2 regions of the Arthrobacter roseus genome follow, and region 2 is predicted to be linked to the other one. Evidence: predicted binding sites of a transcription regulator. Region 2 holds the regulator's gene; the other holds the start of a gene.
What was found. The regulator LexA, encoded in region 2, represses DNA repair genes until DNA is damaged. The targets are predictions, from matches to a motif close to TCGAACANNTGTTCGA.

Region 1: ruvA (Holliday junction branch migration protein RuvA) is a predicted target of LexA. The motif match lies at 6,794-6,809, and genes of this name have one in related genera.

What each region holds. Positions count from the first base shown of each region.
Region 1 is NZ_JAFBCU010000001.1:1,929,052-1,944,725, forward strand. It holds gene JOE65_RS09380 (RelA/SpoT family protein) at 1-1,495, opposite strand, end outside; gene secF (protein translocase subunit SecF) at 1,557-2,576, opposite strand; gene secD (protein translocase subunit SecD) at 2,576-4,339, opposite strand; gene JOE65_RS09395 (hypothetical protein) at 4,296-4,439, shown strand; gene JOE65_RS09400 (preprotein translocase subunit YajC) at 4,436-4,930, opposite strand; gene ruvB (Holliday junction branch migration DNA helicase RuvB) at 5,044-6,096, opposite strand; gene ruvA (Holliday junction branch migration protein RuvA) at 6,137-6,766, opposite strand; gene ruvC (crossover junction endodeoxyribonuclease RuvC) at 6,876-7,472, opposite strand; gene JOE65_RS09420 (YebC/PmpR family DNA-binding transcriptional regulator) at 7,510-8,268, opposite strand; gene pdxT (pyridoxal 5'-phosphate synthase glutaminase subunit PdxT) at 8,272-8,973, opposite strand; gene asnB (asparagine synthase (glutamine-hydrolyzing)) at 9,082-11,781, shown strand; gene JOE65_RS09435 (M3 family metallopeptidase) at 11,811-13,823, shown strand; gene pdxS (pyridoxal 5'-phosphate synthase lyase subunit PdxS) at 13,927-14,841, opposite strand; gene pgsA (phosphatidylinositol phosphate synthase) at 14,914-15,525, opposite strand; gene JOE65_RS09450 (HIT family protein) at 15,548-15,674, opposite strand, start outside.
Region 2 is NZ_JAFBCU010000001.1:1,470,019-1,485,692, forward strand. It holds gene JOE65_RS07295 (class I SAM-dependent methyltransferase) at 1-604, opposite strand, end outside; gene hflX (GTPase HflX) at 696-2,228, shown strand; gene JOE65_RS07305 (ATP-dependent DNA helicase) at 2,221-4,248, shown strand; gene lexA (transcriptional repressor LexA) at 4,255-4,983, opposite strand; gene JOE65_RS07315 (peptidoglycan-binding protein) at 5,260-5,628, shown strand; gene JOE65_RS07320 (histidinol-phosphate transaminase) at 5,709-6,827, shown strand; gene hisB (imidazoleglycerol-phosphate dehydratase HisB) at 6,884-7,501, shown strand; gene hisH (imidazole glycerol phosphate synthase subunit HisH) at 7,498-8,133, shown strand; gene JOE65_RS15315 (hypothetical protein) at 8,154-8,285, shown strand; gene priA (bifunctional 1-(5-phosphoribosyl)-5-((5-phosphoribosylamino)methylideneamino)imidazole-4-carboxamide isomerase/phosphoribosylanthranilate isomerase PriA) at 8,307-9,053, shown strand; gene JOE65_RS07340 (SseB family protein) at 9,061-9,906, shown strand; gene JOE65_RS07345 (DUF1844 domain-containing protein) at 9,960-10,385, opposite strand; gene infC (translation initiation factor IF-3) at 10,580-11,722, shown strand; gene rpmI (50S ribosomal protein L35) at 11,837-12,031, shown strand; gene rplT (50S ribosomal protein L20, sunset domain variant) at 12,145-12,807, shown strand; gene JOE65_RS07365 (TrmH family RNA methyltransferase) at 12,835-13,764, shown strand; gene JOE65_RS07370 (cation diffusion facilitator family transporter) at 13,875-14,801, shown strand; gene JOE65_RS07375 (MFS transporter) at 14,798-15,674, opposite strand, start outside.

The DNA of each region.
Region 1 (15,674 bases), 460 kb from region 2:
CATGGTTGAGCTCGCTGTTCAGCGGAACGAGTTTACCGTTGACGCGCGCGCCAATAGTTCGATGCCCCACTTCAGTGTGGACAGCATAGGCAAAATCGACGGGGGTCGATCCCGCGGGAAGCGCCATGACCTCGCCCTTGGGGGTGAAAACGAAGACTTCTCGGGCGTTGATTTCGAACCGGAGGGAGTCCAAAAACTCGTCTGGATCCGATGTTTCTTGTTGCCAGTCCACCAAGCTCCGCAGCCAGCTCATTTCACCGTTCTCTGGTGCATCAGCTTGCTTGGTGCCATTTGACTTGTACTTCCAGTGTGCTGCGACACCATACTCCGCGCGCCGGTGCATGTCGTGGGTGCGAATCTGGATCTCCACGGGTTTACCTGATGGGCCGATCACCGTGGTGTGAAGAGATTGGTACATATTGAACTTGGGCATCGCGATGTAGTCTTTGAAACGGCCCGGCAAGGGATTCCACCGAGCATGAAGTGTTCCGAGAACGGCATAGCAGTCTCGCACACTGTCAACGAGAACGCGGACACCCATCAAGTCATGGATATCGTCAAAATCTTTACCCCGAACAATCATTTTTTGATAGATCGAGTAATAGTGTTTGGGGCGCCCTGTGATCGTTGCCCTGATTTTGACGTCTTTCAAATCCTCGGCGATCTTACTGCGCACTGAGGAAAGGTACTTTTCACGCTCTGGAGTTCGGTCCCCCACCATCCGGACAATCTCTTCGTACACTTTCGGATGCAGAGCGGAGAATGAGAGGTCTTCAAGTTCCCATTTGATCGTGTTCATGCCCAATCGATGGGCAAGCGGCGCGAAAATTTCGAGCGTTTCCCTCGCTTTTCGTGCGGACGACTCCGGGGAGACGAATCGCCAAGTACGGGCATTATGCAGCCGGTCACACAGTTTGATCACTAGAACACGGATGTCCTTGGCCATGGCGACGACCATCTTCCGTACCGTCTCCGACTGAGCGGCATCGCCGAACTGGACCTTGTCGAGCTTGGTGACACCGTCAACCAGCATGGCAACTTCGTTGCCAAATTCCTTGCGCAGTTGGTCGAGGGTATAAGAGGTGTCCTCCACGGTGTCGTGAAGTAGGGCAGCCGCAAGCGTGGTTCCGCTCATACCGAGTTCGGCCATGATGGTAGCCACCGCGACAGGATGCGTGATGTAGGGATCTCCGCTTTTGCGTTTCTGGCCCTGATGGCTTTGTTCAGCCACCAGATACGCGCGCTTGATCAGTTCAAGATCTTCTTTTGGATTGTTGACCCGGACCGTGCGCAGAAGTGGTTCCAAAATGGGAGAGTAGTCAGCCTGACCTCTGCCGGTTAGGCGAGCAAGCCTCGAGATGGTCCGCTCACGCCGTCCACCCGTGCCGTCCGACGCCGTACCTTGCCGGTCAGCACCCTGATGCTCCCGAGGCGCCACTGCCCCGGTCCGCTCTCCCGTTCCGGAACTATCTCCAGCTCTGACATTCTCAGCCATCTACGCTCCTTTCCGTTGCCCGGTTTCTGCGGCCCATGCTGCTTATAGCATAAGCCCGTCCCTAGACTACGGCGCCGTTACCTGCGAGCCCATCCTCGTTGCGTCTGCGGTTATTGACCCGTTTGGACTGACGCTTGATGTCCGGTTCACGCAAACGCAACCCCGCGTAAAGCGGTGCTGCGATGAAAACAGTAGAAAGTGTACCCACAATAATGCCGACAAAAAGTGCCAGCGAAAGATCCCGCAGCGTTCCAGCGCCAAGCAGCAAGGCGCCGATAAAGAGCACGGACGCCACCGGAAGCACAGCCACTACGGACGTGTTGATGGAACGGACCAGTGTCTGGTTGATGGCAAGGTTGACCTGCTCGGCGAAACTCCGTTTGGTAGAGACGTCAACGTCTTCAGTGTTTTCCCGGACCTTGTCGAACACCACGACCGTGTCATAGAGGGAGTAACTGAGAATGGTCAGGAAGCCGATCACCGCTGATGGTGTCACTTCGAAGTTGCTCAACGAGTAGATCCCAGCCGTCACGAACATGACGACAAAGAGACCCACCATGGCGGCAAGGGACATTTTCCAGGTTCTGAAGTACAGCGCCATCAGAACTGCTCCCAGGAACACGAAGACGAAGAACCCCGTGATCGCCTTGCCGCTGACGTCCTGACCCCACGTGGGACCGATGTAGTTTGACGTCACCTCATCTTGAGTGACTCCGTAGGCATCGATGAGGTTTTCCTTGACCTGCAGGGTCTGATCGTCGTTCAGCCGGTCCATCTGGATGCGCATCGTGTTTGGCGCGATGTTCGTAACAGTTGGCTCAGCACCGGTATTGACGCCGGAAATAGCTTCCTCGCCAATGCTGACCTCCGTGTTCTCAACTGAGGATACGGTAAATTCCGACCCACCTCGGAACTCGATGCCGAGGTTGAAACCACCCTTGGCGATAGGGATCAGAATGGAAGCCAGGACGGCAATAGCTGCGATCCAGTACCATAGCTTGCGTTTTCCCACGAAAGGGTACGAGCGCTTGCCCGTGTACAGCTCGTTGCCGAAGGTGGCGAATTTCGATGTAGCCGACATTAGTTGTTCTCCTCCTTCGGAGCAGAGTCGCTCCCGGCGTAAACGTTCGGTTCCGCACCCTCTGCTTTTCGCCTCTCGGCGATCGTCAACCGGCGCTCCGCCTCTTTTGAAGCGGGCTTGTTACGCGCGCTGATGGGTTTGGCTCCGGCCCTTCCCTTGTTGGCATCTACCGCAGCCGTCGAAGGCTCCCGCAATCGTCCAGCTCCACGGTAGATGGGCACAACATCGAGCAGACTCGGATCCAGTCCCGACCATCGGTGCCCACCTCCGAAGAACTTGGTCTTTGCCAACAGCTGCATCGTCGGGTGGGTGAAGAGGAAGACCACAATGAGGTCGGCGATAGCAGTCAGGCCAAGGGTGAAGGCAAAGCCGCGCACGCTACCGACCGCCACAAAGAACAGCACGACTGCCGCAAGAAGGTTGACAGCCTTCGATGCCAGAACCGTCTGCTTGGCACGCCGCCAACCATTCTCAACAGCGGATACCATGTTCCGACCATCGCGCAATTCATCACGTATTCGTTCGAAATAGACGATGAAGGAGTCTGCTGTCTGGCCGATCGCCACAATAAGGCCTGCCACGCCGGCCAAGGACAACCGGTAGTTCTGTGTCCACCCGAGAATGGCGATCGCAAGATATGTCAGCACTCCGGCGACCACGAGGGACACGATCGTCACCAAGCCGAGCATGCGGTACTGGAACATCGAGTACACGGCGACGAGGGCGAGGCCGATAACACCGGAGATGAGGCCCAGCCGCAACTGATCTGCGCCCAGTGTCGCGGAGATCTGTTGTTCGCTCTGGATTTCGAAGCTGATGGGCAAAGCACCGTACTTCAGTTGTTCCGCAAGTGCGGCCGCGGAGTCTTCGGTGAAGCTACCGCTGATGGACGGTTTGCCATCGGGGATCACAGCGTTGGTCGTTGGTGCCGAAATGACTGTGCCGTCCAGCACGATGGCGAACTGGTTGCGCGGGTCCTGCTGGCCGAAAGAGTAGAGGCGGGTAGTGACCTCCTTGAACTTCTCGGTTCCATCGCCGTTGAAGTCAATGTTCACCGCCCACTCGTTCAGGGTCTGCCCCTGGGAGTTGGAGCGGAGCCCAAAATCAGCTGATTCAATATCGGTTCCGGGTACCGCGACCGGACCAAGAATGTACTTACTGCCGGTATCAGGCTCACACGAGATCATCGGCTTGTCTGGATCCGCAGGCTCAGCGGCTGGTTCCAGCGCCTTGGGGTCGGTGCAGTCTAATTTTTCAAACTTCTGCTGAAGCTCTGGAGTCACCCAGTTGAGATCACTGCCGTTGGTTGGCTTGGCCGTCGGGGTGGTCAGCTGATCTTTGGGTGTCGGTGTCTCCGCTGCCGGAGCGGGGGCCCGCATCAGTACTGGTCTGAACTCCATCTGGGCTGAGGCCTGGATGAGATCACGGGTGTCCGAGTCCGGGATGCCCGGAAGACTAACCACAACATTGCGTCCGGACTGGGTAGTGATTTCTGCTTCCGAAACGCCACTTCCGTCCACACGCTGACGGATGATAGACACCGCCTGGTCTAGCTGCTCCTGGGTGATTTCCTCACCCCCGCCTTGAACCTTCGGCGCGAGAATCATTTGGGTACCGCCCTCAAGATCCAAGGCTAGCTTTGGGGTCCAGGAGGCTTCGCCCCACATGGTTCCGCCGCCAAGGGTGAGTGCTAGGGCAGCAAATATTACCCCTAACCAAATGAGAGTTCTCCGTGCAGCCGTGACCGGGCTTTTACGTGACATGGTGGTTCTTTCCGTTTTCAGCGGTCAGCAGACAGTAACCGGCTCCGGCCCCACACTTGGTGCGTGGGAAATCCGCGCGCTGCCCGACAGCGAGGACTAGTTGTCTTTGTTCTTGCTTTCCTGGTTTAGCCGGTCCGCGGATTCCTGCGGTGTTTCCGTGACATCCGCAACGTGCCCTGGGTGTTCCAGAGAAGACGCATCATCGGGGACCGTGGGTGTTTCCTCGTTCGGATCTGACGGTGCGGTTTCCTCAACCACCTTTGTCAAAACCTGCATATGAACCGTGGCATGGGTACCGGGCGAGATTTCGAGAACAGCCTGATTTGCATCCTGATCAATCGAAACAATTGTGCCGAATAGACCGAAGTTGGTCATGACAGCGGTGCCGGGCACCATCTGGGTACGCTGTTCCTGCACGTGCTTCTGAGCGGTCCGCTGCTTTCGAAACATGAGGACGATCAGGACAACGAGTGCCAGGGGCAGGAGGAGATTGATGAAGTTGAAACCACCGGATTCGGGGGTTCCACTCTCGGCAAGGACATGTAGGAGCACGTCGGCTGCTTCCGTTTCTGTTGCTGATGGCTTATTCACCGGGATATTCCCGGCATGCACGGGCACGCAGACACGCCCCGTTGGGCGCGCTTCAGTGCCGAGCGTCAGATCAGTCTACGCCGATCGCGCCGATTCAAACGACGACCAATGCATTAAAGCCAATTCGGCGCTTCTTCATCCTCATCCAGCAGCAGGCTCCTGACGGCATCTTGCTGCGCGCCTCCAATACGCTCCAGCCCGAGGTGGTCCCAGGCAGCGGCCATGGCGATTCGGCCACGCGGCGTACGCCCCAGAAGGCCCTCGCGGACAAGGAATGGTTCCGCGACCGATTCAACAGTTTCGGGCTCTTCACCCACCGCAATCGCGATGGTGGACAGGCCCACAGGGCCGCCGTCGAACTTGGTGATCAGTGCGTGAAGAACCGCTCGGTCCAGCCGGTCGAGCCCGCGTTCGTCAACTTCATACATATCCAGCGCCGCACCGGCCGCTGAGTCGTCAATCTGATGAACCTTATGGACCAGCGCCCAGTCCCGGACGCGGCGCAGCAGCCTGTTTGCGATACGAGGAGTCCCCCGAGAGCGCCCTGCAACCTCCGCGAAGGCAGCCGATGTCACTCTCATGTCCATGAGCATCGCCGAACGCCTCAGGACAAGCTCCAGCTCCCCACTCGAATAGAACTCCAGATGACCTGTGAATCCAAAGCGGTCTCGCAGCGGACCGGGCAGCAGACCGGCACGGGTTGTGGCACCCACCAGCGTGAACGACGGCAATTCCAGAGGAATAGCCGTGGCACCAGCCCCTTTGCCCACCACGATGTCCACCCGAAAGTCTTCCATGGCCATGTACAGCATCTCCTCGGCAGGCCGGGACATTCGGTGTATTTCATCCAGGAACAGCACCTCGCCCTCGGTCAAAGACGAGAGGATGGCCGCAAGATCACCTGCGTGTTGGATTGCCGGTCCGGAGGAAATCCGCAATGGTGCGTTCATTTCGCTGGCGATTATCATCGCCAGAGTTGTCTTGCCCAGCCCAGGGGGACCAGAGAGCAGCACATGATCGGCGCTCCTCCCCCGAATCCGCGATGCCTCCAACATCAAAGAAAGTTGACCCCTGACCCGTTTTTGCCCCACGAAGTCATCCAGGGTCCGCGGCCGCAGCGCGGCCTCAACGGCCCGGTCCTCTGGGTCCGACCCGGCTGAGACCACGTTGGAATCAGGTTCCGTTTGTCGGTCAGCACTCACGTCTTCATACCTTTGTCCGCGATCCGGCGCGGGCACCGTCTTGGCCCAATAGCCGCAAGGTTAGACGAAGAATCTCCGCGACGTTGCCAGTATCCGCCGTATCTGGTTCGTTCTTCACCGCTTGGTCGATGGCCACTTCGGCGTCTTTCTCCGACCACCCCAGCCCGGTCATTGCCAGAAGGACCTGCGAACGCCAACCAGACTGCGCCGCTGGTGAGTCGGTTGGTCCACCGATCGGTACAAGTTTGTCTGCGAGCTCCAAAACTATTCGGCGTGCGCCTTTGGGCCCAATCCCGGGGACTTTGCTGAACGCTTTGTCGTCACCACTGGACGCCGCGATGCGGATCGCTTCCGGTGAGTGAACCGCGAGAACTGCGAGCCCGAGACGCGGTCCAACTCCGCTGACTCCGATCAGCGTTTCGAATACCGTGCGCTGTTCGACGTCCGCAAACCCGTAAAGCGTCATGGAATCTTCTCGTACGATCATGGACGTGTGGACCAAAGCCGGCTGTCCTGGGACCAGACCGGCCAGAGTTTGTGGAGTCGCGTGCACCAACATGCCCACGCCATGAATATCAAGGACGGCACTGTGGAGACCGACATGCGCCACGTCACCCCGAAGCGAACTGATCACGCCAAACCTCCTGCATTACGGCAGTATCCGAACATATCTACGAATACCCTACTTGTTGTTGCGTGGACTTCGCTTCAGGCACACCGGCCTGTTATGGCAACGAGTTTTCTCAGCGCTTCCGTCCTGCGGGTGAACGTTTGGCCTCAGCCTCGGCCTGCACCCACGCCCGCTGCGCTGCAGTCTGACCAGATCCGGCTGCGCCTCCCGGCCGTGTCTTGGCAGAAGCTCCACCGGATCGCCATGCATGGGTGATGGCCAGGGCAAGAGCGTCGGCGGCGTCGGCGGGCCGGGGCGGTGCATCAAGGCCGAGGATGCGGGTGACCATTCTTGTCACCGCTTCCTTTCCTGCCTGGCCGTCCCCGGTCACTGCCGCCTTCACCTCTGTCGGCGTGTGCAGGGCTACGGGCAGTCCCCGCCTGGCGGCCGCCGCAATCACAACACCGGAGGCCTGAGCCGTTCCCATCACCGTGCTGACATTCAACTGGCTGAAAACGCGTTCGACAGCGACGACGTCGGGTTCATGCCTGTCCAGCCACTCGTCAATCGCCAGGGCAATCACCAGCAGGCGCTTGTCCAGACTCTCATCGGCGGCAGTTCCGACAACGCCAACGGCAACGAGCGTTGCGGATCGATTTGCCGCCACATCAACGACGCCAATTCCGCAGCGTGTAAGGCCCGGATCCACTCCGAGTACACGAAGGCTCACAGAGGCTCTTTCCTTGATCGAATCACAGGCGCGACTGCTAGTCCGCGCTGTCGAGTTGGGCCATGACTTCTGGGGAAATGTCCGCGTTGGAGTAAACGTTCTGCACGTCATCAAGTTCTTCCAGGGCATCGACGAGTTTGATGAATTTCTGTGCTGCGTCCGCTTCCAGTTCAACTGACATGGACGGGACAAACTCAGCCTCGTCCGTTTCGTATTCGATACCGGCTTCCTCAAGGGCTGTGACTACCGAGCGGAGGTCTTGGGGCTCGGAGATGACGTCAAAGCTCTCATAGGATGCTTTGACTTCTTCGGCGCCTGCATCGAGGACAGCCAGCAGGACGTCCTCTTCCGACAGGTCCTTCGCCGGAAGATTTACAACGCCCTTGCGCGTGAACATGTAGGCTACGGAACCTGGATCCGCCATGGTGCCCCCGTTACGGGTCACCATGAGGCGGACCTCCGAGGCCGCACGGTTCTTGCTGTCCGTCAGACATTCAATGAGCATCGCTGAACCCTGAGGGCCGCGGGCCTCGTAAATGATCTCCTGATAGTCCACGGCCTCGCCCAGTAGACCGGCGCCGCGCTTGACAGCACGGTTGATGTTGTCGATGGGGACTGAGGTCTTTTTTGCCTTCTGCACTGCGAGCTCAAGACCGGGGTTCCCCGCCATGTCGGCTCCGCCGGCTCGGGCGGCGACTTCAATATTCTTGATCAGTTTGGCGAACGATTTGGCACGCCTCCCATCGATAACAGCCTTCTTGTGCTTGGTCGTTGCCCACTTTGAATGTCCCGACATGCTCTACGATTCTCCTCTGATCATCTGGATAAATAGTTCATGGATGCGTCGATCTCCCGATACCTCCGGGTGGAACGAGGTGGCCAGAAGGCTCCCGGAACGGACTGCGACAATTCTAGCGACACCCGGGCCTTGCCCTGCTGCGGATTCCGTCAGCGGCTCTACCGAAGCCAATACCTCTACGCCGTTGCCCACACTTTCAACCCAGGGTGCCCGGATGAATACCGCATGTACCGGCGGTACCGTCCCTGAGCCGGCGTCGTACCGGTGAAGACGTTCCAGCCCACCAAAGTGGAGGTCAGTTTCAAAGGACTCCCGTTGCCTGCCGAAAGCGTTCCGACGCACCACCATGTCGATTCCCCCGAATGTCTGTTGAGGCTGCCCATCCCGGCCAACGGCAGCGTCGGCGATGTGATCGGCCAGCATGATCATTCCGGCACACGACCCATAGACAGGCAGGCCACTGGCAATCGAGTCTCGCAACGGCTCCGCAAGGCCGAAAATTCTTGAGAGCTTATCCATGACGGTCGACTCACCACCGGGGATGATCAGTCCGTCAACACTCTGGAGATCTTCCGGCCTGCGCACCGGAACCGCCACTGCGCCACACTTGGTGACCGCAGCAGCGTGCTCACGGAAATCGCCCTGAAGCGCTAAAACACCCACCGTTGTGAGGCGTCGAACGGAAACGGTTTCGGGGCGCACGTGTGCGCCTGCAGAGGGGGAAGCAGTCACCAGACCATCATAGTTGCCGTTGAACCGACAGACGCCTGTGGGCGGTGAAGCCCGTCTCCGCGATCGCAGCAAGTAGCATTGACACGGACGTCAAAGGCAACAGATAAGGGTTTCAACATGTGCGGCATCGCCGGGTATTACGGTTTCGGGGACGACATGGCGCTCCTGAAAACGATGAACAGCTGTATGGAACACCGCGGACCCGACGGGGAGGGATACTTCACTGAAGGTGAAACCGGGCTCGCCCACAGGCGGTTGTCCATCATCGACATCGAGCATGGTCAGGAGCCCATGATCAGTGCCGATGGGAGGACCGTACTTGTCTACAACGGCGAGGTGTACAACTACCTGGAGCTTCGTGCTGAGCTCGAAGCCCTCGGCCGTACTTTCCGCACCGAGTCGGACACGGAGGTAGTTCTGCAGTCTTACGAGCAGTGGGGAGATAATGCTTTCGACCGCTTCAACGGCATGTTCGGTCTGGCGATTTTTGACGGTGTACGAGGGCGAACGGTGCTGGCCCGCGACCACTTCGGGATCAAGCCCCTCTACTACGCCAATGCCGGAACCGAGAGCTCCCCCAAACTACTGTTCGCTTCCGAGATTTCCCCGCTTCTAAATAGTGGATACGTTCCCCGGGCTACCAATGAGCGCATCCTGTACAGGTACCTACAGTTCCGCATCCACGACGACGAAGCCGAGACCTTTTTTGTCGGAGTCAAAAAACTCCTGCCGGGTGAGCAGATGGTCATTGACCATTCAACCGGTACGTACAACATCACGATGTTCACCAGGCTCCGTGACGAGCTCCTTGAACTGTCATCGACCAATCGTCCGTATGACGATGATGTGGTGGATGAATACCGCGAACGCTTCACGGAAGCGGTTCGGCTACGGCTACAAGCAGACGTTCCCGTGGGCTCTGCGCTGTCCGGTGGGCTGGATTCCTCAGCCGTGGTGGTCACGATCAACAAACTCATGCAGGAACACGCGGCGGCCACTGACTCCGTGGGAGCCTCGCAGCAAACGTTCAGTGCCGTCTTCCCCAACTCAATCAACGACGAGGAAAAGTACGCCGACGCTGTCCTGGACAAGTGCCGCGGGACGGTCACCGGACACAAGATTCTTCCGCAAGCCGATCAGTTCGCGACGGATCTGCAGGACTTCGTGAAAACCATGGAGGAGCCGATCATCTCCTCCGGCCCCTACGCTCAGTACTGCGTCATGAAAGAAGCGACCCAGCACGTCAAGGTCCTCCTCGATGGGCAGGGCGCCGACGAAATGATGGCCGGCTATATTCCGTACTACTTCACCTACCTGCGTCAGCTTCAACGCGCCGGCGATTACTCCACGCTCCTCAGGGAAACCGCATCGTCCGCCGACGTGTTGTTGAGACTGGCTCGGTTCCGCATTCTTGCGAAGCTCACCGCCCGAAAGGGAGTGGCCATTTCCCAGTTGCTGAACCGCGACTTCGCTCACCGCTTTCGCAGCGAACAATTCGGTACCATTCGCAACAACATGAAATTGCGTCTCGTCGACGACCTCTTCCGCTCTTCACTGCCGTCTCTTCTGCGCTACGAAGACAAGAACACGATGCGCTTCTCCCTCGAAGGCCGTGTGCCATTCCTCGATAAGGAAGTAGTCAAATTCCTGTTCACTCTGTCCGATGAAGCGATCATCAAGGCTGGCTGGAACAAACGTGTCCTGCGGGATTCAATGCGCGAGCTGCTCCCGTCCATGATCACCAACCGACGAAACAAGATCGGTTTTACAACTCCTGAAGCAGAGTGGTTCAAGCTGATGAAGGAGGACATCTACAAGATTTTCATGTCCAATTCGTTCGCCGAGCGGCCCTATTGGAACAGGGAAGCCGTCCTGACTGCCTTTGAGGGCTACCTCAACGACAAGAACAGCGCCGACACCATGATGTTCTGGCGGTTACTCAACACGGAACTGTGGTTGCGGCAATTCGTCGACGGACCTGTCCAGAGCGACGGTATTGAGAACAAGAGCGACTACGAACCGAATCCGGATAAAACTCTTGATCTTGAACTGCCCGACGGCAAAACCTTTCGCCGCTACCCGTTGCAGACCGATGTTTTCCGGCGGGAAACCAAGCTGGAGCCTGAGGTGGTCAGCTACGTCAACCGCTTCTTCGAGGGTCTACCTGATGCCGGAGAAATTCATGGTCAGGTTGCTTCCGACGCTCGCTGGTACCTTTTTGTCAGCGAAAAGATCGTAGCGATCACCCAGGGACGATCCTTCCCCGTATGGGACATCAAGGTCTCTCCAGCTGCCAGGATCCTCAGCAAGTTTGTTACCCGGACGCCGGCAGGGATCGGCCTGGGCAGCCCATGGTCCATGCAGATCGCCATCAACGAAGTAGGCCTGCAGCGGATCCTCAAGGCGTCCGCTGCCGGACTTGTTGGCAAGCTGCGCGGACGATCGGGTGATTTCTACCGCGCGGTGGGTAACGACATCAACGCTATCGACGGCGCCACCCCCTACAGCCTCGGTTCCTCATCGAACAGCGTCAAGCTTGCGCCGAAGGACCCAGAGGGCGTGGCCCGACGGCTCAGCGCACTGGTTCGCGAGAAAGTGCCTGCAGAGTTCGTAGCAACGTTCGGTGGAACGTCCATCATGGACGCGAACGACCTTGGAGTGGTGGCCATGGGGCACGACACCCATCTGGACAAGGCCACCATTGAAGCGATCTTCAAGGACAATCCTCAGGGACAGGGTTCCCAAGCCACTCCGATGTCCATCATCTTCGGTCGATAGGACCACAGCATGTGAAAGGGTTGCTCACTATGAGCAACCCTTTCTTATCACCCAGCCCTCTTCCCTACGGACTGCCTCCTTTCGAGGCCATCACGGAAGATCACTATGCGGAAGCATTCGACGCCGGCCTGGCCGAGAAGGCGGCCGAGACCAAACGCATCGCCGAATCAACGGAGCCGGCCACCTTCAGGAACACGGTTGTGGCTCTTGAGACCTCGGGCGCCATTCTGGACCGTGTCAGTGCGGTCTTCTTCACGTTCGCCGCGGCACATTCGACGCCGGGGATCCAAGCCCTTCAGAGTGACATTGCTAGCCGCCTCTCTGAGCTCGACGACGACATTCACCTCAACGCACCGCTGTACGCCAGGATCAAGGATGCCGTCTCCACAGTGCCGGACGACGCCGAATCCCAGCGCCTCTTCAGCGAATACCTAGACGCGTTTACCCGGTCAGGGGCCAACCTTGACGACGACGGACAGACGCGGCTGCGGCAAATCAACGGCCAGCTCTCTACCCTGTCCACGCACTACCAGCAGCGGCTCCTCAGCGACACTAACGCAGCAGCGCTAGTGGTTGAATCCGAGGAAGAGCTCGACGGCCTTACCCCAGATTCCATTGCCTCAGCGGCGGCTGCCGCGAGTGACGCAGGGCACGACGGCAAGTTTCTCCTGCCGCTTGTCCTTCCAACCTCGCAGCCTGCCCTCCCCCAGCTACACAATCGCAACACTCGCCGTCGGTTGCACACCGCGTCCGTCAGTCGTGGAGCCTCAGCCTCAGCCGAGAGCATCCTCGCCATTGGCGCTGAGATCGCTGAACTGCGCGCCGAGAGAGCCTCCCTCTTTGGATGCAAGAGTCACGCAGAATATGCCACTGACAACCAGACAGCACCGTCATTGGAGGCCATTCACGCGATGACTGACGCTCTCGCTCTGGCAGCAGTGCGGAACGCAGAATATGAGGCCAGCGAGCTCAGCTCTGCGGCGGGCCACGACCTTGAACCATGGGACTGGAGCTACTACTCCGAGCAGGTCCGTGTGGACAAGTACGACGTCGACCTCGCAGCGCTTCGCCCCTACTTCGAGCTCGAGAGGGTCATACACGACGGCATCTTCCACGCGGCGAACCTTCTCTACGGCGTGACGTTCCAGGAACGCACGGATCTGGTGGGATATCACCCTGGCGTAAGAGTGTGGGAAGTCTTCAACGCGGACGGTAGCGGACTTGGCCTCTTCCTAGGCGACTACTACACCCGGCCCACGAAGAGTGGCGGCGCCTGGATGAACTCCTTCGTGCATCAGTCTCGCCTGCTCGAGAACCGCCCCGTGGTCATCAACAACCTGAATATCTCTCGTCCGGCCGACGGTGAACCGACCCTCCTGACGTTAGCTGAGGTGACAACGGCTTTCCACGAATTTGGACACGCCCTCCACGGACTCTTCTCCGCTGTTGAGTACCCGAGCCTGTCCGGTACAGCGGTTCCCCGGGACTTCGTTGAGTATCCATCCCAGGTCAACGAAATGTGGATGCTCTGGCCGGAGGTAGTTCAGAACTACGCGAAACACCACATCACCGGTGAAGTACTGCCCCAAGAGGTCATCGACCGCATTGAGGCAGCGAGCACTTGGGGTGAAGGCTTCGCCACCACGGAATATCTGGGTGCGGCATTACTGGACCTCGCCTGGCACGAGCTGGAGCCCGGTCAGAGTGTCGAAGATCCGTTGGACTTCGAGAGGGATGCCCTTGAGAAAGCCGGAGTTTTAGTGTCGCTGATTCCGCCGCGGTACCGGACGGGGTATTTCAAGCACATTTTCGCTGGCGGCTACGCAGCAGGCTACTACTCCTACATCTGGAGTGAGGTTCTGGACGCCGATACCGTGGAATGGTTCAAATCCAACGGTGGCGCTACCCGAGCCAACGGCGAGCGTTTTCGCGAGCTGCTCCTGTCGCGGGGGAACAGTCAGGATCCGCTGGAGTCCTTCCGCCAATTCCGCGGTAGGGACGCCGAGATGCAGCCGCTGCTGGTCAGGCGCGGACTCGCCTAGAACGGCTGTCTGAGCGGCTCTCGAGCGGCGGCCACGAATTTCCTGCGGGCTAAGTCCCGGGAATATTCAAACCGCTTACTTCGAGAGCCGCTCCAACTACCGGCTACCAGCCACGTTCGGACAGCTTGTGCGACTGCGGCAGTTCGTCCACGTTAATGCCGACCATCGCTTCACCCAGACCGCGGGAGACCGATGCCAGAGTGTCGGGGTCATCGTAAAAGGTGGTGGCCTTGACGATGGCGGCCGCTCGTTCGGCAGGGTTGCCAGCCTTGAAGATTCCGGAACCCACGAAGACTCCGTCTGCGCCAAGCTGCATCATCATGGCGGCATCAGCGGGGGTGGCGATACCACCGGCTGTGAAGAGCACCACCGGAAGTTTTCCCGCGGAAGCAACTTCCTTGACCAGTTCATACGGTGCCTGAAGTTCCTTCGCCGCAACGTACAGTTCGTCTTCGGCCATAGAGGACAAACGATTGATTTCAGAGCGGATCTTGCGCATGTGCATTGTGGCGTTGGAGACGTCTCCCGTGCCTGCCTCACCCTTGGATCGGATCATTGCCGCGCCTTCGTTAATGCGGCGCAGAGCCTCACCGAGGTTGGTGGCACCACAGACGAAGGGAATCGTGAACTTCCACTTGTCGATGTGGTGGCTGAAGTCGGCTGGGGTCAAGACTTCAGATTCATCAATGTAGTCAACGCCCAGGGATTGAAGGATCTGCGCTTCCACGAAATGACCGATGCGTGCTTTAGCCATGACGGGGATGGATACGGAATCAATGATGCTGTCAATCATGTCTGGGTCGCTCATGCGCGAGACACCGCCCTGTGCACGAATGTCCGCGGGGACCCGTTCCAACGCCATGACGGCTACAGCCCCGGAATCCTCCGCGATCCGTGCCTGTTCCGCCGTGACGACGTCCATAATGACGCCGCCCTTCAGCATTTCCGCCATGCCTCGTTTGACGCGGTTGCTGCCGGTGGTGGGTTCAGTGGATGAATTTACTTCGGCCGTGGACACAAAGAGCCCCTAAAACTCGGTGGAATGGTTATGTTCAATGGTAATCGAGTGCGCTGCATCCGTTGACTAGCATTACGTCCTAACGCGTGACTGCCGGTAGACCGTAGCCACCCGTTGGCACACGGTGATGAGGCTAGCGGCTGCCAGCGCTAACAGCACCACGAGCAGAAAAACCGTCGGCAGGCCAAGTCCAGTGAATCCTGTGGCGACAAGGACTGCAACGAGCCGTTCCGCGCGCTCTGCTATCCCGACGTTAGCGTCAAGGCCCAAGGATTCTGCTTTGGCGCGCACGTAAGAAACCAGCATGCCCAAAACGAGACAGGCAACGGCGGCCGTGCCAATCGAGGGATTCGCTCCGCCGGTATAAAACCAGATGGCGACACCGGCAAATACTGCGCCGTCGGATATCCGGTCAAGAGTTGAATCCAGGAAGTTCCCCCAAGCGCTGCTCCGCGATGTTAGCCGTGCCATGAGCCCATCCACCAGATCCGCGAACACAAAGAGAGTAATGAAGACCGATCCCCACCACAGCTGTCCCATGGGATAAAAAATCAGCGCTCCCGCTACCACTCCCAGTGTGCCCACGATGGTCACGGCATCCGGGGAGATTCCCGCGCGTAAAAGCATTTTTGCCAGAGGCGTGAACAGCCGACTGAAGAAGTGACGCGTGTACCGGTTCAACAATGAGGGAGCTCCTGTACCTGCACTACTGTCCCGTGGGCCAGGCAGCAGCGACTTTTTCGCGCACCTCACCCAGGGTCTGTGTTATGGCTTTGGTCTGGGCGATGATCGGGAAAAAATTGCCGTCTCCGCTCCAGCGCGGCACGACATGC
Region 2 (15,674 bases):
TACGTGTGACTTTCAGGATCCGGAACGATTTGGCGGTGCGGAATCGGATCACGGACCAGTTATGGCCGAGTTCGTCAGCGAGCCAGCGTTGCAGAGAGTCGGCTCCAAGGTTCTTCTGTACAACCAGCCACGCCGTTCCATCCGGGGCGAGCCGTGGGAGCCATCTCGTGAGCAGTGAGTGCAGTTCCTCCTTACCGACACGGATGGGAGGATTAGACCAGATGGTATTGAACATCGTCTTAGAATCAACGTCTTCGGGTTTACACGCGAGAACGTTGTCGAGACCGAGTGCACGGGCATTATCCGTGGTCAGAGCGACGCTGCGTCCGTTCACATCCACTGCGGTTATCAGCGCTTCTGGGGACTTCAAGGCCATGGTCAGTGCCAGCGGTCCCCATCCACAGCCTATATCCAGCAGGTTTCCCCGGAGCGGAGGATCGGGTACTTCGGACAGCAGCACTGCAGTGCCTTTGTCGACGCCGCCGGGGCTGAAGATGCCCGACGTCGTCTGTAGCTGACGTTCCTTGCCGTTCAGCACAACTTCCAGCGGGCGACGGACCGCCGTTCCACTGGGCTGTTCGCTGAAATAGTGTTGGGAGTCCATAACAGGACAGAATAGTTGAACGATGGCCGGAACCGTGTTTTTGTCAGCGCTCCCCGGTAGAATGATGGTTCAGGATTCTTTGAAGGAGAGCATGACCAGCGACCACGATCATTCCACCCCGAGCCCGGAGACTCCGGGCCCCGATGAAATGCAGGCGGTCATCGACCGCGTGCTTGGCAGAGAGACTTCAGGTGCCGACAATGCGGTGCATGCGGAAGTGGCTGCTCGTCGGGATGAAGATTTTGACTACGACGGCGATCAGCAAGCTCTCGAAGAACGTCACGCGTTGCGTCGTGTGGGTAGCCTCTCCACGGAACTGGAAGACGTCACAGAGGTCGAATACCGGCAGCTCCGTTTGGAGCGAGTGGTATTGGCAGGACTGTGGACTGACGGAACCGCGGCGGATGCCGAGAACTCGTTGGACGAGCTGGCTGCATTGGCCGAAACAGCTGGGTCAGAGGTCTTGGACAGGGTGCTGCAGCGACGGTTGAAGCCGGATCCTGGAACGTTCCTCGGTTCAGGAAAGGCCCAAGAGCTGAAAGACATTGTGCGAGCTTGCGGCGCTGACACTGTCATTGTGGACAGTGAACTGGCGCCCTCGCAACGGCGGTCCCTTGAGGACATCGTCAAAGTCAAAGTAGTTGACCGGACAGCGCTGATTCTTGATATCTTTGCGCAGCACGCCAAGAGTCGCGAGGGCAAAGCACAGGTTGAGCTTGCTCAACTGGAATATCTTCTGCCGCGGTTGCGCGGTTGGGGAGAGTCGATGTCCCGTCAGGCGGGTGGACAGGTAGGCGGAGCTGGCGCGGGTATGGGGTCCAGGGGCCCTGGCGAGACCAAGATCGAACTTGATCGTCGGAAAATCCGCACCCGGATGGCTAAGCTGCGGAGGGAAATCGTGGCGATGAAGCCTGCCCGCGAAACGAAACGCTCTAACAGGCACCGCCACGCGGTACCTTCTGTCGCCATCGCCGGATACACCAATGCCGGCAAGTCCTCCCTGTTGAACCGGCTCACGAATGCTGGCGTTCTTGTGGAGAACGCGTTGTTCGCGACACTGGACCCAACGGTCCGCAAGACAGAAACACCTGATGGCCTCGGCTACACGCTCGTCGATACGGTCGGATTCGTCAGGTCATTGCCAACGCAGTTGGTTGAAGCCTTCCGATCGACTTTGGAGGAAGTTGCGGACGCGGACTTGATCCTGCATGTCGTGGACGTTTCGCATCCGGATCCTGAAGGACAGATCTCGGCAGTGCGCGCGGTTCTTTCCGAAGTAGACGCACGTCGGATCCCCGAAATCATTGTCCTGAACAAAGCCGATACTGCAGATCCTTACACCATTGACAGGGTTCGCAGCGCGGAGTCGCAGACCATTGTCGTCTCGGCTCGCACGGGAGAGGGCATAGCGGAACTTGCCGCCGTTATCGGTGCATCGATTCCCCGTCCATCGATTCGGCTCCAACTCTTTGTGCCCTATGATCGCGGGGACGTCGTCAGCAGATTGCATTCCGCCGATGTCGAAATAGTAACCATCGAACACGAGGATTCGGGCACGAGGCTGGACGTGATGGTGAAAGAACCACTAGCAGCAGAGCTGGAGCCATTCCGAGCCCATGCCTGAGAGTAGCGAAGCTGAAGCGCTGAAGCTGCTCGACACAGCAGTATCCGGTATGGGTGGGCAACACCGAACTGGTCAGCAGGAAATGACGCGCCAGGTAGCGCAAGCCATTGAGTCGGGTAGGCACCTGCTGGTACAGGCTGGTACGGGCACTGGGAAGTCCGTGGCGTATCTGATACCGCTAATTGTTCACGCGCAGAACAGTGACAAACCGGCGCTGGTGTCCACAGCGACGCTTGCGCTTCAGTCACAAATCGTGGGGCGGGATCTGCCTCGGCTGCTGAAAACACTGGAACCGGAGCTGGATCGCGAAATAGCCGTCGCCCTTCTGAAGGGCCGTGGAAATTACGTCTGCAAATACAAAACGGACGGCGGGTTTCCAGAGGAGAACGATCAGGAAAGCTTGTTTCTCATGGGGGAAGATGCCGCTGTCACGCATCCGTCGCCGTCGGATGGGCCCGGTACTGATTTGGGTCGTGAAGTAGCCAGGTTGCGTGAATGGGCGGCTGAAACTGAGACGGGAGATCGCGATGAGCTGAGGCCGGGAGTCAGCAACAAGGCCTGGCACCAGGTCTCCGTAACCGCCATGGAGTGCTTGGGTGCCCAGAAATGCCCTGTTGCTCAGGAGTGCTTCAGCGAACGCGCCAGAGCTGATGCAGCTGTGGCTGATATTGTGATCACCAACCACGCGATGCTTGCCATCAGTGCTTTCGAGGGGCTAGCAGTGCTTCCGGAGTACGACGTCGTGGTCATCGACGAAGCTCACGAGCTTCAGGACCGCGTAACCGGTGCTGTCACCGGTCAGCTCTCGTCGAACCTGATATCCGCGGCAGCATCGTCTATGCGCAAACACACCAACACGAGCGTTGAAGCGTTGTCGACCGCGGCCCGCCATTTCGAGGAATCGATGGCGGAACTGTCGTCTGGCTTGATGCACGCCGGCCTCAACGAGGAGCAGGAACAGGCGATCTCCCAGGTTCGGGATGCCTGTCGTGTGGGACTGTCCGATTCGAAGCAGGATGCAGGTTCACCGGCAGATGGTGGGAGACAAACCGCTCGCTCGCGAGTGACGGCCATCCTTGAATTGTGTGAGCGATTGATCAATGCGCAGAATGCCGGCGAGGTCTTGTGGGCCTCTCGAGCGAGCACCTTCTCACCTGGTATCGGGTATTCGCAACCGGATGAGAGTCAGCCCGCAAGTCTGCATGTTGCACCGCTATCGGTAGCTGGCCGTCTGCGGTCCGGACTTTTTGAGGATCACACGGTGATCCTCACTTCAGCCACCCTCGCCGTAGGAGCAGAATTCGGACCGGTCGCTGGCGGGCTGGGTCTTGCGGGGCCAAACGTCCCGTCCTGGACCGGGACAGACGTTGGTTCCCCGTTCAATTATCCAAAGCAGGGTGTTTTGTACGTTGCCGGGCACCTGCCTAAGCCCGACCGGAACGGTGTTCAGGCTCAACTCGTGGAACTGGAGCTGCTGCTAAAAGCTTCCAGAGGCGGGGCCTTAGGGCTATTTTCTTCGAGAAGGGCGGCCGAGGAGGCGGCGGACACGCTTCGGAGCAAAGTCGATTTCCCTATTCTGTGCCAGGGTGAATCGACCATGGCGGCTCTGATCGAGCAGTTCGGTGCCGAGCCGGATACGTGCCTGTTTGGGACGATGTCGCTATGGCAGGGCGTGGATGTCCCTGGTGACTCCTGCCGGCTTGTCACCATCGACAGAATTCCCTTTCCGCGGCCGGATGACCCCTTGACGACCGCGCGTACCAGGGCCGTCGCCAAAATCGGCGGAAATGGTTTCATGACCGTTTCTGCAGCGCAGGCAGCTGTGAAACTTGCTCAGGGTGCTGGCCGCCTGATTCGAAGCAGTAATGATCGTGGAGTCGTGGCGATCTTGGATTCGCGCTTGGCTACTGCTGGTTACGGCGGATTCCTACGTGCGTCGCTGCCGCCATTCTGGGCTACCTCGGACCAGGATATTGTTATAGGCGTCCTCAAGAGACTGGCCGCGAGAGACGAAACCTAGACTTGGCTATAGCGAACGCATAACCGAAACGACCCTGCCCATGACTGTGGCATGATCGCCGAGAATTGGTTCGTACTGGGTGTTCTGCGGTAACAGCCATGTATGGCCGTCCCGTTGGCGGAAAGTTTTTACGGTCGCTTCATCGTCCAGGAGAGCGGCGACAATGTCCCCATTATCAGCGGTCGACTGCCTGCGGATGACTACCCAGTCTCCGTCACAGATCGCGGCGTCTATCATGGAGTCCCCGACGACTTTCAGCATGAAAAGTTCTCCATGGCCCACCAGCTGGCGGGGCAGGGGCATGACGTCTTCGACTGCCTGATCGGCCAGTATCGGACCACCGGCAGCGATACGACCCACCAGCGGAACCATGGCCGGTCCTGAGTCTGGTAACGGTAGAGCAGTGATCGTTGCGGGGCCGGGCGTAGTCCCGTTCTTCCCCCCGGACGCAGCTGACTCAGGGGGGGCGGCTGAGAGGATTTCCATGGCTCTGGGTCGCTTCGGATCTCGCCGAATGTAGCCAAGCTTTTCTAGGCGGCCGAGCTGGTGGGTGACGCTTGAAAGGCTTGCCAGGCCCACAGTGTCGCCAATCTCCCGCATGGACGGCGGGTAACCGTACGTTGATACGGACTGCCTGATAGTTTCCAAAATCTTGGCTTGGCGAACAGTCAGAGGGCGGGGAGCGGCAGGACGGTGCGATGTTCCTGATTCGGAGTAGGCATCTGCGGGTGTCATTCGGCTTCCTCCACTGTGTTGTCGCCCAGACGTGCGACGTAAGAATCCCAATCGGCAAAATGTCAGTCCCGGATGGTGGAGTACTTTCCATGATCCGCTGCCGATTGTTGTCACCAGCCTATGTGGCGTTGACCGCTTTCTCAAACATTTGTTCGAAGGTGTGTCGACAATACTCGATCATCGGTGCTATAAATGAGCTACGAATAGAACATGTGTTCTATTCGTAGCTTCGAAGGTCGAATAAAATCGAACACATGAACGAAGGAAGGTGTTGACATGTCGACCAATTCGTCGATCTTGGGAACCGCATCGATTTTTCCTGCAGACGCAGGTACACGTTTGTCCCTGACTCGGAGGGGTCGCTTGGTCTTCATCGGACTTCCGTTGATGGTTTTGGCGGCCTCTCTCTTGACGTTTGTAGGGTTCTTTACAGCCCCTGCCATGGCTTCAGGGTTCGACAACCTCAACCCCACGGATACCGTGAGCGTCAGCGTGCCCAGCGGTGGAAGCCTGTGGAACTTGGCTCTCGAGTATTCTCCGGACCGTGATCCCCGGGATGTTGTTTTTGAGATCGTTGAGTTGAACGATCTTGGCACGTCAACGGTGCAAGCCGGGCAGCAGATCTTCGTGCCAGTTTCCCGGTAGTGGAGTGGGCGACATTTGGCTTGCCTAGATGACTCGGTCTCATTTTTCGTTTGTGGCTGCTCTTCATTTAAGCTTGTTTCGTGAGTGAAAAGTTGGATCGACTGGATAAGTTGCCACTGCGGCGGGACTTGGTGGGGTTAGAGCCGTACGGAGCGCCCCAGATAGACGCGGAGGTGCTCCTCAACGTCAATGAAAATACACACGGTGTGCCGCTGGAAGTGCGAGAAGCCATCGCGGAGGCAGTTCAGGAAGCTATCCAGGGTTTGAACCGGTACCCGGATCGCGAATTTACAACTTTACGCACATTATTGGCCGGGTATCTCGGCCACTCATTGACCCCCAACCATATCTGGGCGGCCAATGGATCCAATGAGGTACTGCAGCAGATCCTCCAGGCCTTCGGTGGCCCCGGCCGCACAGCCCTCGGGTTTCCGCCAACATATTCGATGTACCCGTTGCTGGCGAGTGCAACCAACACCGAGTATGTCAGTGGCGAGCGCAGTGATCACTTCAGTCTCACCGCAAGGGACGCCGCGGAGCAGGTCGCAGTCCTCGCCCCAAACGTGGTGTTTTTGTGCTCACCCAATAACCCGACGGGAACTGCGTTGGGGCTAGATGTCGTTGAAGCGGTCTACTCTGCCGGTGAGAGCAGCCGGGCGATCGTCATAGTGGACGAGGCGTATGCGGAGTTTGCCAAGGAAGGCACCCCGAGTGCTCTGTCCTTGCTTCCCGGAAGAGAGCGACTAATCGTTAGTCGAACAATGAGCAAGGCGTTCGCCCTTGCGGGAGCCAGAGTGGGATACCTTGCTGCGTCTCCGGAGGTAACGGACGCGCTTCGGCTGGTGAGGTTGCCATATCACCTGTCGGCTATCACGCAGGCAACAGCCAATGCTGCTCTTCAGCACCCCGCGATACTTTTGGCCAACGTGGAGGACATCAAGTGCCAGAGAGATCGAATTGTCGAGGGACTGCGTGATCTCGGTCTCAGGCCAGAGGAGTCAGATTCCAACTTTGTTTTCTTCGGCGGCGTGAGGAACACCTCGCGGGTTTGGCAGGGCCTGCTGGCTGCGGGAATCCTGATTCGGGATGTTGGAATTCCGGGCTATCTCAGGGTGACGGCCGGAACCGCGGAGGAGACGGAGCGGTTTCTCACTGAACTGGGGAGGCTGGTTCAGGACGAGTCATACTTGAAGTCGTGACAGGAAGCCCATCCTCAAGCGAACTCACTAAAATTTTCCACCAAAGGACTACCTCTATGAACACGCAGGTAAGCGGTAGGCGCACAGCATCGCTCGCGCGCTCCACCAGTGAATCGTCGGTGGTCGTCACCGTTGATCTTGACGGGACGGGACGCTCGGACATCGATACGTCGGTACCGTTCTTCGACCATATGCTCACAGCTTTGTCCAAGCATTCGCTGATCGACCTCACGGTCAAGGCGAAGGGGGACACCCATATAGATGTGCACCACACGGTGGAGGACGTGGCCATCACGCTCGGAGACGCATTGAAGGCCGCGCTTGGAGACAAAACTGGAATACGACGTTTTGGAGACGCTGCGGTTCCGCTTGATGAGGCGCTGGCGACGGCGGTTGTCGACATCTCGGGCCGTCCGTATCTGGTTCACGAGGGCGAGCCTGCCGGTCAGGAATACCACCTCATAGGTGGACACTTCACAGGCGCGCTTACCCGCCACGTCTTTGAGTCGATTACGCTCCACGCGCATATCTGTCTGCATATGCGTGTGCTGAGCGGGAGAGACCCACATCACATCGTCGAGGCTCAGTTCAAGGCGTTTGCCCGCGCGTTGCGCACTGCCGTGGAGAAGGACCCACGGGTTAACGGCATTCCATCAACAAAAGGTGCGTTGTGAGCAACCGTGTGACAGTTCTGGACTATGGGTCTGGAAACGTGCGGTCAGTTGTTCGCGCGCTCGAGCGCGTGGGAGCTGAGGTCACCTTGGGGTCCTCAGCCGATGAAGTGCTCGAGGCCGACGGTCTCGTGGTCCCTGGAGTTGGTGCTTTTGCCGCTGTCATGCAGGGACTGAAGAAGGTTGATGCGCTGAGGCTGATCGGCCGGAGGGTTGCCGGAGGCCGACCGGTGTTAGGCATCTGCGTTGGGCTTCAGATCCTGTTTGATGCGGGCGTCGAGCACGGCGTGCGCACCGATGGGATGGGGGAATGGCCCGGTACTGTCGAACCTCTACGGGCACCGGTAGTTCCCCATATGGGCTGGAACACGATTCAGTCGCCGGAAGGCACTCGGCTCTTCGCGGGCCTAGAGTCTGAGCGCTTTTATTTTGTCCATTCCTATGCGGTGCAGGAATGGGACTTCGATGTAACCCAACCTCGAATGAAGGCTCCTATGGTGACGTGGTCGGATCACGGCGGGCCGTTCATCGCCGCCGTCGAGAACGGTCCACTATCAGCGACTCAATTCCATCCAGAGAAATCCGGCGACGCAGGCGCGGCGCTTCTCCAAAACTGGCTTGGAAGTTTCAGCTAGCCGTGGGGAGCTTACTCCTCATGGCCCTAGCAGGTCTGCTCATCGGTGGCGCGATCTCGTTTCGCAGACAAAATTTCTCCACCTTTTTGACTGTAGCCCTATGGATCCTTGCTGGCCTGTCGTTGTTGGCCGCCTATCTGTTGACTCTCTAATCGAAACGAAAGCCTGTTCACATGACTGAACCGATTGAATCACCCCGACTCCAACTCCTGCCCGCCGTTGATGTCGCAGGCGGCCAAGCCGTCCGCTTGGTCCAGGGGGAAGCTGGCAGCGAGACATCCTTCGGTGACCCGTTGGATGCCGCCATCGCTTGGCAGGAGGGCGGTGCGGAATGGATCCATCTGGTAGACCTCGATGCTGCGTTCGGACGCGGATCTAATGTGCCACTTTTGAAGAGAGTCGTCCGTGAACTAACGGTGCAAGTTGAACTCTCTGGCGGTATTCGAGATGACGCTTCCCTCGAGGCAGCCCTTGAACTGGGCGCAACCAGGGTCAACCTTGGTACGGCGGCTCTGGAGGACCCGGAGTGGACGGCGAAAGTCATTGACCAGTACGGGGACGCCATTGCTGTTGGTCTTGACGTGCGCGGAACGACGCTGGCGGCCAGAGGCTGGACGCGCGAGGGCGGGGACCTGTGGGATGTGCTCGCCAGGCTTGAGGATGCAGGGTGCGCGCGCTATGTCGTCACCGACGTCACAAAGGACGGAACGTTACGCGGACCGAATATTGACTTACTGCGGCAGATGCTGGTCCGTACGGAAAGACCTGTTGTAGCTTCTGGCGGAATCTCAAGTCTTGAAGATATCCGGGCGCTACGGACGCTAGTGCCGGCAGGCTTGGAAGGCACCATAGTGGGCAAGGCGCTATATGCCCGGAACTTCACGTTGCCAGAGGCGTTGGACGTCGCGGGAAGGGCTTAGCACGACGGTGACGAAGGAACTGCCAGAACATATAGTCGCCGCTCTGCGTAGGGCCGGTGGCAAGGCTGATTCCGCGGGTGCCCTATGGGAAGGGCGTGATCTTTCGGCGTCGGGTAACCCCTTGCATGATTTCGATAACGACGACGGATCGGTCAACGCGCACTACCAAGGCGCTGTTGACCTTCTTGTCGCTGGCGAGTGCGGAGAAAACGCGGTCGTCCAGGCGCTGAGTCAGGCGCGCGTCTTTGTGCCGATAGTGGCTGAACTAAGCACAGAAGCCTCCGGGCAGCTAGGGATCGTTTCAGACAAGGAGGCCGATATGGCCCTCATTTGGCTGCAGGCTCCGGACGGACGGAAGGCTCTTCCGATCTTTTCCTGTGTGGCGCATATGCAGCGATGGCACTCGGACGCAAGGCCCGTTGCCGTCTACGCTCCCAGAGCGGCTCTCTCCGCAGTCTCCGAGGGAGCTGAGCTGTTGGTTGTGGATCCCGGTTCGAACTTCACCTTCGTGGTTCGCCGGCCTGCGCTGTGGGCGCTCGCTCAGCAGGCTTCTTGGAACCCGTCGTATGAGGATCCGGATGTAGCAATACTGCTCAAAGCAGCAGTTGCCGAGGAGAGCTTGGTCAATAAAGTCATAGCTCAACCGGGCCCGGGCATTGCCTCGCGTACTGCCGCCGGCTCCGTAGTTGCCGGTGGGGGGCCGGGACCTGAATTACTTGTCTGGCTTCAGCTCTTGCCTGGCCTCGGCGCTGCGGAAGTTCAGAAGGTGGCGGCTCGGTTTCGAGAGAGGTTAGCTTCGAACTCGTGCTTCACCGAGAAGGTGGACTCGCTTGAAGTTCGCTTGACGGACTGAGGCACCGTTCAAGCGTCTAGGGTCAATGGGACGGCCATGCTGACCGCGCCGTTCTAGTTGACGGGCCCTGTGTACTTTTCGCCCGGGCCCTTGCCCGGGGCATCCGGAATGCTTGATGCTTCCCTGAAAGCCAGCTGCAGTGAGCGAAGGCCGTCACGGATAGGTCCGGCATGCTGACTTCCGATCTCTGGAGCCGCGGCAGTGACGAAGCCTGCCAATGCTGTGATCAGCTTGCGCGCTTCATCGAGATCTTTAAGCTCCTCCGCGTCGTCGCCTGCAGCCAGTCCGCACTTAACGGCTGCTGCGCTCATGAGATGCACGGCGGCCGTCGTGATGACCTCAACGGCTGCGACCTCTGCAATGTCCCGCATCTGGTTTGCGGCGTCAGCAAGTGGTTCCGAAACCGGTGTCCCGACTTCGGACGCAGGAAAGGCGTTGCGGACGGAACTCTCAGGGGAATTATTGTCATGACTAGTCATACTGCTAAGCTTTACACAGACCGATTGATTGGCGTTATTTACCAATCAATAGCAAGCGGAGACCTCTCCCACCCGCGACAGCCTGTATAACAGAGTTGCCGGGTTCCGGTCGGTGGCGCGCCAGACATCAGCGGCGCTTGCTGTGGTCCCATCCACGGCGCCGTCCACCGAACCCTCGAGGCCTCCTATTGCGCATGCAGTTGGAGGCCTTCTTCATTGTGCAAGCGGCATCAGTTACCACGAACAATCAGGAGTTACACATTAGCGAGCCACGTATCAATGACCGGATCCGCGTTCCCGAGGTGCGGTTGGTAGGACCAGCAGGGGAACAGGTCGGCATTGTCCGTATCGAGGATGCCCTACGCCTGGCAACGGAGTCCGACCTTGATCTCGTTGAGGTGGCGCCGCAGGCCAAACCTCCCGTATGTAAGCTCATGGACTTTGGGAAATATAAGTATGAAGCTGCGGTGAAGGCGCGCGAAGCTCGCAAGAACCAGACGAATACGGTCCTCAAGGAGATTCGTTTTCGCCTGAAGATCGATACCCATGACTATGACACCAAAACTGGGCATGCACGGCGTTTCTTGGCTGCCGGGGACAAGGTCAAGGCAATGATTCAGTTCCGTGGCCGGGAACAGCAGCGACCGGAAATGGGTATCCGGCTTCTGCAGAAATTCGCGGACGACGTATCCGAGGTCGGTCTCGTCGAATCATCACCGCGCATCGACGGTCGAAATATGGTCATGGTTATCGGGCCAACCAAGAACAAGGCCGAGGCCAAGGCAGAGGCACGCCGGTCAGCCCAGCGAACTGAGGCCAAGGCGTTGAACGACGCCAAGAAGCGGGTTGATGAGTCCGGAGATGGCCAGCCATTGACTCAGACCATTGGTGATCAGCTGTCCGCAGAACTGGCTAAGAAGTCCGCGGAGACACCAGTAGTTGAGGCTGAGGTACCCACCGTGGAAGCAGAGCCGAAAGACATAGTCGCTGAAAAGCCGTCGGTTACGGCCGATGCGCCTACGAGCACTCCAGAGACTGTTCCGGAGGAAAAGAAAACACCCAAGGCCAAGGACGAGGAAGCTGCAACGCCAGAATCGGTTGTAGAAAAGTCAGTTCCAGAAAAGTCAGCCGCGGAGAAGACGACGGCCGCTAAACCGGCCGCGGGGAAGTCAGGGCCAGAAAAGCCAGCCGCGGAAAAGACGACGGCGGCCAAGGCGGCCGCGGAGAAGCCAGTGGCTGCGAAGCCCGTCGCGAAGACTTCACCAAGCCCGGCGCCCAAACCCGCACCAAAGGCCAAACCGGCTGCCCCCAAAGGAAAGCCGGGACCGGCCAAGTAAGTGGACAAACCCCTGTCGTCGCTAGGCGGCAGGACAAACCGCCGGTACCCATGACCGTGTACCACAAGACCCGATGGCGTACGCCTGAGGAAAAACGTAAGGAGATCGGTAGCGATGCCGAAGATGAAGACCCACAGTGGGGCGAAGAAGCGCTTCAAACTCACTGGTTCAGGAAAGCTGAAGCGTCAGCAGGCTAACCGTCGTCACTACTTGGAGCACAAGTCCTCGCGTCTGAAGCGGCGCCTGGCCAGCGATCAGATCGTTGCTCCGGCTGACGTACGGAACATCAAGAAGATGCTCGGCATCTAACTGCTACTTCCCGCGACAAGCCCTCATGGGCTGTCGAAAAACCACCAAGTTATCCCGGCTGGAATGTTCGATAACAACCATCCGATCGGGAGTTTTATCAAAGGAGTACGCACGTGGCACGTGTGAAGCGGGCAGTAAACGCCCATAAGAAGCGTCGGGTTATCCTGGAACGCGCCAAAGGCTACCGGGGACAGCGCTCACGCCTGTACCGCAAGGCGAAAGAGCAGCTGCTGAAGTCGTTCGTCTACAGCTATGGCGATCGCCGTAAACGCAAGGGCGACTTCCGTCGCCTCTGGATCCAGCGCATAAACGCGGCATCCCGCGCAAATGGCTTGACCTACAACCGCTTGATCCAGGGTTTGAAGGCCGCTCAGGTGGAAGTTGACCGCCGCATGCTCGCTGAGCTGGCCGTGAGCGATGCCAATGCATTCGCCGCGCTCGTTAAAATCGCCAAGGACTCGCTGCCCTCGGATACCTCTGCGCCCGCGGTAGCCTCCGCACCCGCAACGGCAAAGAGTGCCAAGACCGCGGCCAAGGCTGCTCCGGTCAAGAGCACTAAGCCTGCCATCGAAACTGCTGGTTCCGTCAAGGCCGACGGCGGCGAAGCTCCAACAGGTCACCCCATCAAGGGGAACCAGTCAGGCAAGTACCACGTACCGGGTTCAACCTGGTACGAGCAGACTGAGCCTGAATTCTGGTTTGAGAGCGTGGATGCTGCGAAGGCCGCTGGCTTCGAGCCTGCGGGTGGCGAGTCGCGTCAGAAGATGCAGGACTAGTTTTAGCTGGCAGAACTGAATTAACAAATGCATAACACTGAGCGCCCCCAGATTGCGTCAATGTCCAACCCCAGTGCAGACAGGGTGAAGGATGTGGCACAACTGTCGGGGCGCTCAGCGCGTTCGCGTCGAGGTCTGTTTCTCGCTGAGGGGCCACAGACGGTGAAGGAAGCGCTGAAGCTAGATAGAACTCGTTGCGGTAGTGGAAAAGTTGTGGTGGAGATTTACGCAACAGCGGCGTCTGTAAAACGTGATCCGGAGCTGTTAGAGCTCCTCAATGGTGTTCCGTGGAGAGCCGCTTCGGATGAGGTGCTGGCTGCGATGGCGGACACGGTAAATCCTCAGGGCGTTGTTGCCGTATGCCACAAGGTGGATGTCTCTCTTCAGTCAGTTCTCGATCGGCAGCCCAGACTCATTGCTGTCATGTGTCGAGTTCAGGACCCGGGGAATGCCGGCACGATCCTGCGAGCGGCTGATTCGGCCGGTGCGGATGCCATTATCCTCACATCTGGCAGTGTGGACATCTATAACCCAAAAGCTGTTCGGTCGACAGTGGGCTCACTCTTCCACCTCCCTGTTGTGGTGGGACAGGACTTCAATGTCCTCGTTGCGCAGGCTGGCCAGATTGGGTTGGTGTCCCTTGCCGCCGATGGCTACGGTAGCGAAGATCTGGACACGCTCCAGGATGAAAGCGCCGAGCGCTACTACAAGGCCCATGGGATCAGAGCCGCGGAGATAGCGATGCCTCAAAATTCTAGGGTGGATGCCGCCAGGCCGCGTTTGGAAGACCCTTCTTTCTGGCTGTTCGGTAACGAGGCGAAGGGGCTCAACGGTGAGGAGCTTGGCGCTTCTCGATTCCGTGTTGCGGTCCCACTATATGGGCGGGCCGAGAGTCTGAACGTTGGCACGGCAGCAACGGTCTGCCTTTACGCGTCAGCGCGGGCTCAGCGTCGTTGAGGGATAATTGCTGGTCTCACGATGTGGGGCGGTATGAATAGCCAGGCGTCGGTAGCGTATTCTTCTCAGGAGCCTTAGGGCTAAAATGTACGTAGGTGAGAGGGAAATCGATGTCTGCCAGCGGTGGTACCAAAGCTGTAGTTGCAGCGCTTATAGCTAATCTGACCATCGCTGTATTCAAGTTCATCGGCTGGGCACTAACGCAGTCGTCGTCGATGCTCGCGGAAGCCATCCACTCTGTAGCTGACTCTGGTAATCAAGTTCTTTTGCTGGTCGGTGGAAAGCGTGCGCAGCGTCAAGCCAGTGCCGAACACCCTTTCGGGTACGGACGCGAGCGGTATATTTACGCGTTCATCGTCTCGATCGTGCTGTTTAGTGTCGGTGGACTTTTTGCGCTCTACGAGGCGTACCACAAACTGCAGGATCCACACCCGATCGAGGGAGCATGGTGGTGGGTTCCTCCAGCAGTCCTTATCGGAGCGATCATCGCGGAGTCATTCTCATTCCGCACGGCGATCAAAGAGTCAAACAGAGTCCGGGGGAAGAAGAGTTGGATCCGGTTTGTCCGCTCAGCCAAGTCTCCCGAGCTTCCGGTAATCCTGCTTGAGGATCTTGGTGCTCTCCTCGGACTCGTTTTTGCCCTGTTTGGTGTGTCCATGACCCTGCTGACCGGCAACGGAATCTGGGATGCGTTGGGCACTGCCATGATCGGATTGTTGTTGGTGGTCATCGCGATCATTCTGGCGCTTGAGACCAAGTCTCTTCTATTGGGAGAGTCCGCGACAGCGGAGGATACCAAGCGAATCGAACAAGCAATCGAAGCGAATTCGGCCAACAAGATAATTCATCTCAAGACTCTCCATCTTGGTCCCGAGGAAATTCTCGTTGCCGCAAAGATCTCCATCGGGGCCCAGGCTGCAGGGCATGAGATAGCGGGGGAGATCAATGCCGCGGAGCAGCGGGTGCGCGCTGCCGTTCCGAGCGCCCGGATTATCTACCTTGAGCCGGACCTTCGCCGCGTATCCGTAAAGAGCTAATGGGAGGAACCGACGGACGTCACCGCATCACTGGTTCGGTCCTGGCGTCGCCGCTCAATGACTCCTGACAAAGCGGCTATGCCGAGCCCCAGCAGAGCGAGGATAGCCCCGACGAGTGCTGGTGCCTTCAGTCCCCACCCCCAAGCAATAACGGCTCCGCCGAGAAATGCACCGAGCGCGTTGGCAACGTTGAGGGCTGAGTGGTTCAGGGATGCCGCCAGCGAGGGCGCGTCCGGGGAGACGTCCATCAGCCTCGTCTGGAGCCCGGGAACCAGTGCGGAACCAACCGCCCCGATCACGAAGATCATGATGATTGCTGCCCACGCAAGCTCCACGAGGAAGTGGAACGCCAACAGAGACGCGACGATCAAGGTCAGGACAACATAGATGCTTCTCATGACGTTGTGGTCTGCGAGCTTTCCGCCGATGATGTTCCCCGCGACCATTCCGAGGCCGTAAACCGACGTGATGATGGGAATGGCGGAAGAGGGAAACCCGGATACATCCGTCATGGTCGGTGCAATGTAGGAATAGACTGCGAAGAAGCCGCCGAAGCCGACAATTCCAATGAAGAGGGTGAGCCATACCTGCAAGCTAGCCAGTGCGCCCAGTTCTCGTCGGATGCTGGCTCCTGCATGAACGCTCTGGGCGGGAACGAAGAAGTACAGGAGGACTATGGTCAGTAGTCCGACGACGGCGACGACGGTGAACATATGGCGCCAGCCAGCGTTCTGGCCTAGCCAAGTGACGGCTGCGACGCCCACCACATTCGCCACGGAGAGGCCAAGCATGACCATAGCGACAGCTTGGGCCCTTTTGGTGGGGCCGACCAGAGAGGCTGCGATGAGGACGGCGACTCCGAAATAGGCTCCG